3 regions of the Lysinibacillus sp. FSL P4-0201 genome follow, and region 2 is predicted to be linked to each of the others. Evidence: predicted binding sites of a transcription regulator. Region 2 holds the regulator's gene; each other region holds the start of a gene.

Region 1 (4,940 bases), 1.9 Mb from region 2:
GCTTGGTATTATAAGTTCTTGAAAAATCGACCAGCCTTTCCGCTTGATATGCATATCGCAGATTTAGCGAAGCATACGGGGTGGCCATTAGATACACTAAAATTTATGACACAGGTGTTTTTTGAGCTTGATTTTGTTAAAATGGAGAGTGGACTGACGACTGTCAACGTGAATGCTCCAAAACAAGCACTAACAGAGGCACCGTCTTACAAACAACGTTCAGAACAGATTGAGATGGAGCAAAAGCTTGTCTATGCTCCTTATATAGAATTAAAACAATGGTTTGATGAACGTTTAACATCAGCGGACGAATAACGTTTCGTAGGAGGAGCAATAACATGGATTTAAAGCAATACGTTACAACGGTTGAAAATTGGCCGAAAGAGGGCATTACCTTCAGAGATATTACAACAATTATGGATAATGGTCCTGCATACAAATATGCAACAGACCAAATCGTAGAATATGCAAAAGAAGTGGGCGCTGAAATTATTGTTGGCCCTGAGGCACGTGGTTTTATTATCGGTTGTCCAGTTGCCTATGCACTTGAAATAGGCTTTGCCCCTGTTCGTAAACCTGGTAAATTACCACGTGAGGTAATTAGTGCAGACTACGGTCTTGAATATGGTAAAGATACGTTAACAATGCATCATGATGCAATTAAGCCTGGTCAAAAAGTTTTAATCTGTGATGATTTACTAGCGACTGGTGGTACAGTTGAAGCAACAGTTCGTTTAGTAGAACAATTAGGTGGTCAGGTAGTAGGCTGTGCATTCCTGATTGAACTTCTAGAATTAAATGGTCGCGAAAAGCTTGGCGATTTAAATATTAAAACACTTATTCAATATTAAGAGCATGGCAAAAAGCGCCCTACACTGTGGGCGCTTTTTTTATACTTCGTCATAGGCTTGAATAATTTTTTGCATTGTTCGCAAGGTATCGTAGAAATCTGCGTATTTTTCGGTTCCAATATCCTCGATAATTCTATCTTGAATGCCTTGCCAAATAGGTGCTGCTTCATGCAGCTTTTCTAAACCTTTTTCAGTGAGCATTATTTTTTTGGTACGAGCATCATTGGTATCTCGCTTTAACTCAACATAGCCATGTTGCTTTAATAGATTAATATTACGTGTTATAGTGGTTTGATCCAGTTGTAAAATTTCACCTAAACGGCTGATTGAGACAGCTTGTTGAAGGTCAATATGTGCAAGCATTGAATATTGTGTAACTTTTAAACCTGTAGGCTGTAGCAGCTTATCATATAATTGTGTGACAACCCTTGTTTTTTTTCTAAGGTTTGCACAAACACAAATTTGTGTATAATCAATATTTTTAAGTTGATTCTTCATCGACAGTACTCCTTTATGGGGATTCTACTAATTATAAGTATACACCCAATAACTAGAAATTCCTTCTTGACAGCTTTATGAACGATTACTATGATTATACATGTATATACATATAAATGAAATAAGCAGACTTAAACATGTATATACATGTTTTATAGTCTATCAAAGAAAAGAAGGTGTTGAGGTGAAGCGTGTTCATTATAGTTGGTTTATTTTAATCGTCACATTTTTCTCGATAATTGTCGCAGGAATTACAATGTCATCATCTGGCGTGTTTATCGATCCTCTTGAAAAAGAATTTCACTGGGATCGTTCAACCATAGCTTTAGCCTTTGCTGTAAGTTTGTTTTTATATGGCATATCTGGACCATTTATGGCTGCATTACTTGAAGTCATTGGCCTAAAGAAAATGATGCTAGGTGCTATGGCAACTTTAGTATTAGGAATGACTTTAACATTTTTGATGAGTGAATCCTGGCAGCTAATCGTTATTTGGGGGGGTATTATTGGTCTTGGAGCAAGTCTTTTTTTAACTGTCCTTAGCCCATATGTTGCGAATCATTGGTTTGTAAAACGCAGAGGATTAGCGGTTGGTATTTTAACGGCAAGTACAGCCACGGGCCAGTTAATTTTATTACCAGTTCTAGCTATCATTATTGAACACTATTCTTGGCGATGGGCTATTACATTAATGCTACTCCTTAGTATCATAATGTTTTTCATGATTGCGCTTTTTATAAAAAATAGACCTCAGGATATGGGGTTAACTCCTTATGGACAAGAGGAGGCTATAGAGGAACAACAAATACAGCAAAAGAAGAATCCAATAGCTATGGCTTTTAAAGGTTTATTTGAGGCAATTAAGGTTAAAGCATTTTGGCTCTTAGCAGGTAGCTTTTTTATTTGTGGGCTATCGACAAGCGGATTAATTGGTACTCATTTTGTTTCTTATTGTATTAGCTTTGGCGTTCCTTTAGTCACTGCCGCATCATTCCTTTCTTTTATGGGCATTTTTAATTTATTAGGCACAACTGCGTCAGGCTGGTTGTCTGATCGCTTCGATAATCGGTGGTTATTGTTTTGGTATTACCTGTTAAGAGGCGCATCTCTATTATTGCTCCCTTATGCACTTGCACAAGGATCATTTGTTTTATTAACGATTTTCACGATCTTTTACGGACTAGATTGGATTGCTACAGTGCCACCAACCATCAGTATTACACGACAAATTTTTGGTATGCAAAAAAGCAGTATTATCTATGGGTGGATATTTGCTTCACATCAAGCAGGAGCGGCGGTTGCAGCGTATGGTGGAGGGTTAATTTATAAATTTTTTAACTCTTATACATGGGCTTTTTTTCTTGCAGGAATGTTTTGTGCAATGGCCAGTTTATTCGTCATCATTGTTAAAAAACAAACACCTCAGCAAGCATAAACAAAAAAAGTTGAACCTCAGTAAGATGAGGTTCAACTTTTTTAATAAAGAATCTTTTGACATAACGCAAACAAAAGTTTATAATATAAACAAATATAATAAAAGGTGATGCTATGAATGAAAGAGAACAGGCGGTGCTTGCTTTAATTCGCCAGAATCCGTTTATGTCTCAGCAAGAAATGGCAGATGCAATGAATCTGTCGCGTCCTGTGCTTGCTAATTTAGTGTCTAGTTTAACGAAGCAAGGAAAAATTGTAGGTCGTGCTTATATATTACCCGAAGAAAATGAAATTATTTGCATCGGTGGCGCTAATTTAGACCGCAAATTCCATGTCAAGGGCAATGTTCAATTTGGAACATCTAACCCTGCCAGTTCTTCCTTTAGTGTAGGTGGCGTTGGTCGAAATATTGCTGAAAACTTAGGCAGATTAAATCACCAAGTGACGTTACTGACAACGGCAGGTAAGGATGCTGATTGGCAAGTGATCCAAGAGGCTTCGGAATCCTTTATGAATCTACGTTATGTAGAGCAGCTTGCAGAGGCTTCTACAGGTTCTTATACTGCCATCATGGATGAACAAGGTGAGCTAGCACTAGCTGTAGCAAATATGGAAGTTTACGACCTTCTGTTACCGAGCTTGTTGAAAAAACATGAAACAATGCTTGTAAACGCAGGCTGTTTTATTTTGGATTTAAACTGTCCAAAAGAAACAGTGGCGTATATCCAGCAAGTAGCCCTTGCTCGTGATATTCCACTTGTTATTGTGCCAGTATCTTCGCCAAAAATGAATCGACTACCTGAAACATTACAAGGCGTAACTTGGTTTATTTGTAACACAGATGAAGCGGAAACGATTGTTGGACATAAAATTGAAAACGCTGCCCATTATGAAAAAGCTTTACAACAGCTCCTACAATTAGGTGCGGAGCATGTCATTATCACGGCTGGTAGCAAGGGCGTTTATGCAGCATCTACAACGATTGCCCCTTGTCATGTTGCCGCTAAAGTGATTGACAAAATTGAAGATGTAACAGGAGCAGGAGATGCCTTTGTCAGCGCTGTTATTCACAGTTGGCTGACTGGACAATCTTTTGAGACATGTATTGATGCTGGATTAACCAATGCAAAAAATACATTGGCATCTCCTTATACAGTAAGACCTGAATTATCAGTAGATTTGTTGAAAAATGAAATGGAGGAATAACAACATGAAAGAATTCATCGTATTATCAGAAGAAGTAAAAGCAGGACAAGCAAAAGGTCTACCAATCGTTGCGTTAGAATCAACAATTATTTCACACGGTATGCCATACCCACAAAACGTGCAAACTGCGCGTGAAGTTGAGCAAATTATTCGCGAGAATGGTGCAGTCCCAGCAACAATTGCATTAATTGATGGAAAAATTAAAATTGGTCTATCAGATGAAGAACTAGAAATGTTCGGTAATGCTCAAGGTGTTGCAAAAGCTTCACGTCGTGACTTAGGCTACTTACTAGCAACGAAAAAATTAGGTGCTACAACAGTTGCAGCGACAATGATCTGTGCAGAGCTTGCAGGTATTGAAATCTTTGTTACAGGTGGTATTGGTGGTGTACACCGTGGTGCGGAAACAACAATGGATGTCTCTGCTGATTTAGAAGAATTAGCACAAACAAATGTTGCCGTTATCTGTGCGGGTGCAAAATCTATTTTAGACATCGGTCTTACATTAGAATATCTTGAAACAAAAGGTGTGCCAGTAGTTGGTTATGGTACGAATGAATTACCAGCATTCTACACACGTCAAAGTGGATTTGATGTAAACTTCCAATTAGATACGCCAGAAGAAATTGCAGCAATGCTATCTGCGAAATGGCAATTAGGCTTAAAAGGTGGCGCTGTCATCGCAAATCCAATTCCTGAGTCTGAAGCATTAGAGCATGCATTTATTACAAACATTATTGAAAAAGCTTTAGTTGAAGCTGAAGAGAATGGCATTCAAGGTAAAAATGTTACACCATTCTTACTTGGCAAAGTTAAAGAATTAACAGAAGGTAAAAGTCTTGATGCCAACATTGCATTAGTGAAAAACAATGCAGTAGTCGGCGCGAAAATTGCTGTAGCTTACAATCAATTACATTAATCAATTTGTCGAAACAAGGACTCTTTGTGACG
Region 2 (4,940 bases):
GTGTTAACACCCCAACAAAAATTTAAAGAAGTACCGCGATATTCAGTGTCCATTACAGCGACAATCGATTTTATGTATTTAGCTGGAGGACGACGCTCATGAATAAATTAACGAGTAGTAAAAATTCATCTATGATCTTGTTACTGGCGCTGATAGCTGCTATTTTATTTGCGCTGTATTATTATTTGCTTTCACCAAAATTGGATGAAGTGAATGAGAAAGAGAGTAATGTATTGCAGGTGCAGCAAGAATTAGCTAGTGTCAAAGAACAACTAGCACAATTAGACAAAGAGCAGGGACAACCTACTATCAATATATTAGCCTTAAGACAAAAGCTACCTGCAACAAGAGCCGTTGAAAAGATTATTCTTGATTTAGCTGAGATTGAAGAGGTGACAGGAACTCGTATACTGTCTTTAACTGTTCAAGGTGAGGACGGCACTGTGACACCTTCAGATGTATCGAATGATCTTAATATGTTGGAGCAGGCTGAAGCAGAGGTCAATGGTGATCAGGAGAACAAGGAGACTACTACACCGATTGCATCTCTTTCGAAGGACTCTTTACCAACTAATTTAAAGCTTGTTACTTTTATATTAGAGGTGGGTGCGCTTGATTTTAATTCTCTTGAAAGCTTTTTACAGGAGGTTGAACAATTAGAGCGTGTCATGAAAACCGATAAGATTGAATTTAAATTGCCTGGAGAGCAGGCACAGCTTGAGAAAGATGCAGATCTTACGTTAAAGGCAACAGTGCAAGTGACAACGTTCTATTACGAAGAACAACAATAACTTTATTGATAGGCGCACCATACTGCATTTGTATGGGCGCCTATTGGTTTAGGAGGACATAAAATTGGAAATGGCTTATACGATCTTTATTTTTTTATTTGGACTTGTCTTTGGCTCTTTTTATAATGTAGTTGGCTTACGTGTACCACAGAAGGAGTCGATTGTACATCCTCCTTCACATTGTCCAAAATGTCAGAGACGACTGACGGCGCTTGATTTAGTACCAGTTTTGTCTTATGTATTGTTAGGAGGAAAATGTCGTGGTTGTGGCAATAAAATTTCTTGGGTTTACCCAGTCATAGAATTAATGACAGGTGTATTATTTGCCTTTGCTTATGGGCAGTTAGGCTGGGGCATAGAATTGATAGTAGCACTCTTTTTTATCTCCTTATTAGTTATTATCGTTGTATCAGATTTAGCCTATATGCTAATTCCAGATAAGGTGTTAGTATTCTTTTTACCTTTGCTAGCTATTGGACGAGTGCTGTCACCATTAACACCGTGGTGGGACTCTCTTGTGGGTGCTGTGGTTGGTTTTGGCATATTATATATCATTGCTGTGCTATCAAACGGTGGCATGGGTGGAGGCGATATTAAATTATTCTTTTTAATTGGTCTCGTTCTGGGTACGATTGATACACTGTTAACGTTATTTTTAGCTGCAGTTATTGGTATGATTGTCGGGATTACCATGTTATCGAAAAACAAACAGGGGAGAAAAACACCCATTCCGTTTGGGCCATCTATTGCATTGGCCGCAGTTATTGTTTATTTCTATGGCGATGTATTAATTAATTGGTATCTAGGCTTTTGGTAATTGTGCAATTTTCAAGAATTTGGAGGGAAGCAAGTGAAACCGATTATTGGTATTACAGCCTTTGTTGAGGATGATTTATCCTCTCGATTAAATGCTGCTTACAGTAAAAGCATCATTGAAGCAGGTGGAATTCCACTGATTATTCCAATTGGAGTAGAAGAAGAGGCAGCCCAGATTTTAGCCCTTACAGACGGTTTATTATTATCTGGTGGTCATGATGTGCACCCATTTCTATTCGGGGCTGAGCCTTCATTAAAGCTTGGAAAAATTCATCCAGCGCGAGATACGATTGAGTTAGCATTGATTGAAGCCGCATTCCAACGTAAGATGCCTATTTTCGGGATCTGTCGAGGAATTCAAATACTAAATGTTGCATTAGGTGGTACCTTATATCAGGATATTGATAGTGATCACTTTAGTACCAAGTTACTCCAACATATGCAGCAATCAGGTCGAGCTGTAGCTACCCATTGTGTACAGGTTATTGCTGACAATCTATTAGCGACTATCGTTGAACAAGAGAAAATAGCAGTGAATTCATTTCATCATCAAGCGGTGAATGTTTTAGCAGAAAAATTAAAAGTAGCGGCAAAATCTAACGACGGTATTATCGAAGCGGTAGTTCATGAGGAGATGCCATTTTGCTTAGCTGTTCAGTGGCATCCTGAGGAACTAGCCATAGCAGGAGATGAGAGTGCTCAAAAGCTATTTTCAGCCTTTATTGAAGCGAGCTTAAAATTTAAGAAGGAAGCTTAGAAGAGGCATTGTACAAAGAATCCAATCGTATGTGGATTCTTTTTTTTGCGTAAAAAAGAGGATACATGCTCTTAGAAGGAACATAATCCTCAAAATCTGCTTTAATCGTTAATGTACACGTCTGTAAAGACCTACAACCTGTCCTAAAATAGAAACTTGATCGACTATAATTGGTTCCATAGAAGAATTTTCAGGCTGTAAACGGAAATGGTTTTTCTCTTTAAAGAAACGTTTTACAGTTGCTTCATCCTCAGCTGTCATAGCTACAACAATATCCCCATTATTAGCTGTTGCCTTTTGTTTTACAATGACTAAATCTCCATCTAAAATCCCAGCTTCAATCATTGATTCCCCCATGATTTCTAGCATGAACAATTGATCTTCACTTGTGCCATACGTATCGGGTAATGGGAAGTATTCTTCAATATTTTCAATTGCTGTAATTGGAGAACCAGCTGTAACCTTCCCGACAAGTGGGACATGGATCACCTGTTGTTTTTGAATGGATTCTTCAGGCTCTAAAATTTCAATTGCGCGTGGCTTTGTTGGATCTCGACGAATAAAGCCTTTTTGTTCTAATCGAGCTAAATGTCCATGAACAGTTGAACTGGAAGCAAGTCCAACTGCTTCACCAATTTCACGTACTGATGGTGGATATCCTTTAGCTCGTACCTCTTCCTTAATGAAAGCTAAAATGTCCTCTTGTCTTTTCGAAACTTTTTTCATGAGTGCTCACCTCTTTTTTCTATAATCATTCTTCTTATTTGATAGTATAACAGAATGCGAACATGTATGCAAACATAGGTTCGAAAAGTGTTTGACAAAAACGTTTGTTCGCTTTATTATGGGAACATACATTCCGAACAAACATTCTTAAAAAGGGGTAATGATTATGACATGGTTTAAGAAAAACACACATATCTCAATTTTAATAGGAGCTTGTTTATTATTTGCAGCATACCTTTACATTACTGATCCAGGAAAAGTTAGTTACGCAGAAATTCAAATCGAACATGGGGATAGCTTGTGGTCGTTAGCCGAGCAATATCGTGGTAAAATGAGTACTGATGATTGGATAAAGCTTGTAAAAACTGAAAATGAACTAGCAGATATTAAAATTGTAGCGGGAAAATCTCTAGTTATTCCTGTAGTGAGTGATCAAGCCAGTCCCATCAATACTATCGAAATTGCGAGAAATGAACAATGATAAATAATCAACTATCGGCTGTTGTCTATTGTCGCGTAAGTACTGAAAAAGAAACACAAAGCTCCTCATTAGAGCGCCAGCAGGAAGAGTTGCTACGCTATGCTAAAGAGCAAGGCTATGCGGTGAAGGGCGTGTTTAAAGATCAACATAGTGGCTATGATGTAGAACGTGAAGGCTTGCTAGAAATGCTTGATTTTATAAAAGATAAGAACATTAATGCTCTTTTTGTCCAAGATGAAACTCGTTTAGGACGAGGCAATGCAAGGATGGCTGTATTACATTTATTACAAAAGTCAGCAACTGATGTTTTTTCTATGCGTGATGCAGGCCCAGTCCAATTAAATGAAATGGATACGATGCTGCTTGAAATTTTAGCGATTGTAGAGGAATATCAGCGTAGAATCCATAATGCTAAAATTCGACGAGGTATGCGACGTGCTGTAGAAAACGGTTATCGTCCAGAAAATAATTTATCGAATCGAGGTAATCCGCAGGGGCAGGAGCGAAAAGATCTACCTGTAGAGGAAATTGTGAAACTACGCAAACGTGGATTTACCTTTGAAGAAATTTCTATAACGCTTAGAGGGTTAGGCTTTGAGGTAAGTAAGGCGACAGTACATCGTCGTTTCCAAGAGCACCAAGAAAGATTAGCAGGAAAATAATATTCCTGCTAATTTTTTTTTGTAAAAAACTACTGAAGGGAAGAAAAGCTTTCAATGATAACATGATTTGGCAGTTGGAAAGGGTGCTCTTTATTTATTCGGTCATAAAACATGATGCCATTTAAATGATCGATTTCATGCTGTACAACGATGGCCCCGTAGCCCTGTAACTGTACAATAATTTCATGTCCATCGATGTCGTAAGCTTTGACTTTAATTCTCTCATATCTCGGTACAAAACCAGGGACAGGTCGATTTACAGATAGACAGCCTTCTCCTTCCGGTAGATAAATCATATTAAGGGAATGACTCATTATTTTAGGGTTAATCAGCATCATTTCTTGGTCATCAAAGAGTACAGCAAACATTCGTTTATCTACGCCAATTTGATTAGCAGAGAGTCCACTTCCAGGGCGAAGCTTATATTTTTTTGCTAGCGTTGGATTTTGGCTATTTTTCAGATATTGTAGCATGGCTAGGAGGGTATTTCGGTCCTCATTGGTCACGGGTATCGACACTTCTTGAGTTTCTTTTCTTAAAATTGCTGAGTGTTCTTTCACGAAGTCCTTCATTGTAATCATATAATTTGGGTGAAATTTAGTCATAGATAAACACCTCATCAATACGGCTATTGAGAACCTTAGCAATCTTAAAAGCTAATTCTAGGGTCGGATCATATTTATCATTTTCAATATTATTAATCGTCT
Region 3 (4,940 bases), 2.1 Mb from region 2:
ACGGCGACAATCATTTGAACAGCTTCGCATGTAAAATGCCTCATGTTTTTCTTCACAAAGCATTAACTTATGACACGCTGGGTTTGCACAGTTTGTGTATCGCTCAGAAGGCTCCCCGGTGAAATAATCCTTCCCAACAATAACATGTTCCACCTGATTAATCGGTACACTTCGACGGCGGTCAAAAACAAACATTTGACCATCCCATAATTGACCTTTTACCTCAGGATCCTTCGCATATGTAGCAATACCGCCGTGTAATTGACCTACGCTCTTACCATAGCCCTCGCGTTTTAGCCAACCAGAGAATTTTTCGCAGCGAATACCACCTGTACAATAAGTTAAGATTTTTTTATCTGCAAAATCTTCTTTATGCGCCTCCATCCAAGCAGGTAGGTCACGGAAGTTTTCAATATCTGGTCGAACAGCCCCTCGGAAATGACCGAGATCATATTCATAGTCATTACGGGCATCGATAACCACGGTGTTGTCATCTTGCATCTGTTCCATAAATTCTTTAGGTGTTAAATAATCACCTGTGATTTCTAACGGATTGATATCCTGTTCTAAACCGAGGTGAACAATTTCTCGACGAGGACGTACATGCATTTTTCTAAAGGTATGCCCTTCAGTCTCATCAATTTTCCACATCATATCGCTAAAACGAGCATCTGCCTTCATATGATTCATGTAAGCATCTGTTTGCTCAATGGTACCTGATACAGTTCCATTAATACCTTCGTAACCTACTAAAATACGACCAAGAAGCCCTATCTCTTTACACAATGCTAAATGTTCTTCTGCGAACGCTTCAGGATCTTCAATCGTAATATATTTATAATAAAGTAATACACGATAGTCTTTTTGTGTCAAAATACATTACCACCTTTATCTCGATATTCGTCCTTTAATATAGCATAACAGGAGCAATTTTGCTTAGAGAGAAGGAGTTTTCTAAAAAAACACGAATTATACATAGTGAATGACTATTCATATTTGGGGGTTATAGAGATGGAATTTTCAACGATTACATTAGAAAAATTAGAACGTCGAGCAACCTTAACATTGAATCGTCCACAGGCGATGAATGCAATGGATGATGTCATGATGCGTGAACTTGCAGAATGCTTTGAGGCTCTACAGCAGGAAAAAGATATTCAGGTGCTTGTTATTCGTGGAGAAGGAAAGGTCTTTTCTGCGGGTGGTGATATAAAAGCAATGCTAGATGAAAGCAAACCACTGAATATTGATGAGGCAATGGTTTATCTGACACGTATCGTGAAGGCATATTATCAGCTACCAATGATTGTGATTGCAGCGGTTCATGGTGCATCAGCAGGTTTAGGATTTAGTCTAACACTAGGGGCAGATATTATTGTAGCCTGTGAAAATAGTAAACTTGCTATGAATTTCATTGGAATTGGACTGATTCCAGATGGGGGCGGTCATTTCTTCATGAAGGAGCGTGTAGGTACTGTTAAAGCGAAACAAATGATATGGGAGGGAAAGGTATTAACAGCAAAAGAAGCATTAGATGCAGGGTTAATTGATTATATTGCACCAGAGGGCACTGTATTTGCAATGGCAGATCAGGTGGTGGGGAAAATGCTTGCATCCCCGATTTCTTCCATGATTACAACGAAAAAAATTCTACATGCACAAAATATGCCACAGTTAGAAAATATCTTAGCATTAGAGGCTGAGGGCCAGTCTGCAATGCGTAAAACAACAGATCATGTCGAGGGCATTCATGCATTTGTAGAGAAAAGAACGCCTGTCTTTGTAGGCAAATAAAAATAATAAAAGGCGCGTAGCAAACTATTGACTACGTGCCTTTTATTAGCCACTAAACATGGAATAAAATTAATTTACCTGAAGCGTTTACAAGACGATGAGTTTTATCGGCAACACCTTTTTCCTCAATTTGTTGTTGTCCATTTAGTTTAGCAGCCTCATCATTTTCAAAAGTCCAAGTTTCATCAAACAATGTTTCCCCTGTTTTTTCAAAAGCTGTAAAACGATAATTCTCCATACAGACCCCACCCTTTTACTTGAATATATTTCTATTATACATAGAAGATTTATAAACTTCACGGTAAAACTAGTGGATTTTTTGATAAATTACGAAAATTGTGGAAAAAGTAAGGCAATGTTGTTTTTTTCCGTAATAGCATTTTTCATCAAACATGAGTTATGATAAAATAGAACAAATATTCGGTTTTGAATAAACAACATATTATTACTTTGGTTTTGTACTAAAGAGAGAATTATCTACTATTTGAGGTGATTGGATGTCAGCAATTCGTTTTTTCCATATGGCAGATTTACATTTAGATAGTCCATTTAAGGGCTTATTTGGTCTACCCGAACCCATTTTAAAGAAAATACGGTCAAGCACTTTTGAAGCGTTTGATAAAATTATCCTTAAAGCGATTCAGGAAAAACCTGATTTTTTACTAATTGTTGGGGATATTTATGATGGTGAAAATCGTAGCTTGCAAGCACAACGAAGATTTCAAGATGCAATGGAGAAGCTTTTTCAACACAATATCCCTGTCATTGTGAGCTACGGAAATCATGATCATTTAAATGGTACATGGACACGCTTTTCTTTACCAAGTAATGTCTATGAATTACCAGCTGAAACGAGTGTAGTTCAATTAAAAATACGGGGTCAACAAGTGAATATATATGGTTTTAGCTATCCTGAACGTCATTTAAAGGAATCTGTTATTGAAAGCTATCCAACTGCACATGATCAGCATGCCATTCATATTGGTATGCTTCATGGCAGTGAGGCAGGCAATACAACACATGATGTGTATGCCCCTTTTACAAAACAACAGTTACTTGAAAAGAACTATCATTATTGGGCGCTTGGCCATATTCATAAACGACAGCTTTTACATCAAAACCCTCCAATTGTTTATCCAGGCAATATTCAAAGTCGACATCGTAAAGAACAAGGAATGAAAGGCTTTTATGATGTGACGCTATCCAAAACATCGACTGAGCTTGATTTTATCTCTACCTCTGCTGTTGTTTATAGCACCATTGAGGTGGATTGTACGAATGTGGTACACGCCAATGAATTATTGAAGAGATGTGCAGAAGCTATTACAGCTAATAGGAAGAAGTATGGCGCATCGGTAGTAGAGCTTCATTTGCAAAATATTGACGAACAAACGGAAGCTTTATTTGAACATGCAACAGTAGATGCATGGTTAGAGACTATTCGAGAGGCTGAGGAAGGTATTGACCCAATGTGTTGGGTACAAAAGATGGTGTTGCAAAAGGCAGCGAGATTTTATGAGCATACAGCAACAACTCAATCCGTTGTGAGCTTAATGGAACAATGGGACAGTAATGAATGGAAGGATATTCTAAAAGATTTGTACCAATATGCTGGTGGTGCGAGGCTGATAGAGCCACTTAGTGAAAAGGATATTGAGAACTTAACCCATCGTGCACAGACATTATTAGCAGAAGAAATTCAAAGGGCGTGATTACATGCTGACAATACAGAAAATCCAAATTTATGGCTTTGGTAAGCATGAAAATATCTCCATTTCGTTAAATGATGGTGTCACTATTTTTTATGGATTAAATGAAGCAGGAAAAACGACGATACAGCAGTTTATACTACAAATGCTTTTTGGTTTCCCAACAAGGCAGCAGATACAGCGCAAATATGAGCCGAAAATTTCAACGAAATATGGAGGTCAGCTGACACTTTTACACCCTATTTATGGTCAATGTACAATTGAACGTGTGAAAGGAAAGGCTGCTGGTGATGTTACTGTCTACCTAGAGGATGGAACGACGGGGCATGAGGAGTTGTTAGTAAAGCTTTTATATGGATATTCTAGGGCATCCTTTGAAGCCATTTTTTCTTTTTCGCTGCATGAACTACAAGGTATTGAAAAAATGTCTGAAGAGGAGCTAACCCATTTGCTACTTGCCTCAGGTACAACAGGTATTCAGTATTTATCCGCACTTGAAAAGAAAATGGATAAAGAGGCTAGTGAGCTGTTTAAAAAGACAGGTAAAGTGCCATTGATTAATCAAAAGATTGAACAACTAAAGCAGCTTGAGCGGACAATTAAACAGGAACAGGGGAAGATTCAAACCTTTGAGGATAAATTACAGCAATTACAATTACTTGAGCAAAATTTAGAACAGCTATTTGGTACGCAAAAACGGCAACAGCAACAATGGCAGCAATTAACTATTCAAAAGCAAGCACTCCCTCTCCTCAAGCAGCAACAGACATTGCAACAGACAATGACCAATTTTCAACATGTTCAGTTTCCATCAGAGGGTATCAGACGGTATGAGCAGGTAAAGGATCGTCTGTTACATGAAAGTCAGCAACTGATGCAATTAAAGCAGCAGCATCAAATATTGCAGGAGAAAATACTTGCAACAGTGGATGAGCAAAAGGTCAATGAAATGGCTTATCTTATGCAAAAAGAGGCAACGTGGCATCAGCTAATGGTGAAAGAGCAAAATTTACAGGATGATCTATTTTTGCTCGAACAAGAAATTGAAGCACAGTTTCGTTTACTAGGTGTAACAGAGAAAGAAGCACAAGAAAATCTTTTGAACGAAACAGTTTCACTCCAACAGGAGCAACAATTTCAGCTTCAATTAAGTAAATTAGAGGAGGCGGAGGAAGAGCTAAAATTTCATCTACGTTCACTAGAGCAAGTACACCTAGAATTAGATGCAATAGCCAAACAGAAGCAACAGCTAATGCGTGAGTCATTAACAAGTGAGGAAGAACATATTTTAGCACAATGGCCTCAACAAAAGCGGAGGCTTGAGCAACTACGTTCTGCCAAATCGCAACGCAGTAAGCAGAAGCAGCCTCATGACTTTATCTGGCTTGTACTACTGATTTGCTTCATGTCGTTTGCTTATGGTGTATTTGAAAAAAA

What was found. Region 2 encodes LexA, which represses DNA repair genes until DNA is damaged. Its sites were predicted from a motif close to CGAACATATGTTCG; they were not measured.
Region 1: the regulator LexA is predicted to act here: its motif matches at 2,852-2,865, upstream of MKY76_RS16110 (carbohydrate kinase).
Region 3: the regulator LexA is predicted to act here: its motif matches at 2,204-2,217, upstream of MKY76_RS19580 (DNA repair exonuclease).

Annotation. Positions count from the first base shown of each region.
Region 1 covers NZ_CP151995.1:3,203,085-3,208,024, reverse strand. The annotation lists gene recJ (single-stranded-DNA-specific exonuclease RecJ) at 1-315, shown strand, start outside; gene MKY76_RS16125 (adenine phosphoribosyltransferase) at 339-851, shown strand; gene MKY76_RS16120 (MarR family winged helix-turn-helix transcriptional regulator) at 891-1,349, opposite strand; gene MKY76_RS16115 (MFS transporter) at 1,534-2,784, shown strand; gene MKY76_RS16110 (carbohydrate kinase) at 2,898-3,989, shown strand; gene MKY76_RS16105 (pseudouridine-5'-phosphate glycosidase) at 3,994-4,908, shown strand.
Region 2 covers NZ_CP151995.1:1,293,055-1,297,994, forward strand. The annotation lists gene MKY76_RS06145 (hypothetical protein) at 1-102, shown strand, start outside; gene MKY76_RS06150 (hypothetical protein) at 99-791, shown strand; gene MKY76_RS06155 (A24 family peptidase) at 856-1,608, shown strand; gene MKY76_RS06160 (gamma-glutamyl-gamma-aminobutyrate hydrolase family protein) at 1,642-2,364, shown strand; gene lexA (transcriptional repressor LexA) at 2,473-3,090, opposite strand; gene MKY76_RS06170 (LysM peptidoglycan-binding domain-containing protein) at 3,257-3,571, shown strand; gene MKY76_RS06175 (recombinase family protein) at 3,568-4,233, shown strand; gene def (peptide deformylase) at 4,263-4,838, opposite strand; gene MKY76_RS06185 (helix-turn-helix transcriptional regulator) at 4,831-4,940, opposite strand, start outside.
Region 3 covers NZ_CP151995.1:3,881,614-3,886,553, reverse strand. The annotation lists gene MKY76_RS19595 (rhodanese-related sulfurtransferase) at 1-873, opposite strand, end outside; gene MKY76_RS19590 (enoyl-CoA hydratase) at 1,012-1,794, shown strand; gene MKY76_RS19585 (YhzD family protein) at 1,847-2,032, opposite strand; gene MKY76_RS19580 (DNA repair exonuclease) at 2,292-3,506, shown strand; gene MKY76_RS19575 (AAA family ATPase) at 3,511-4,940, shown strand, end outside.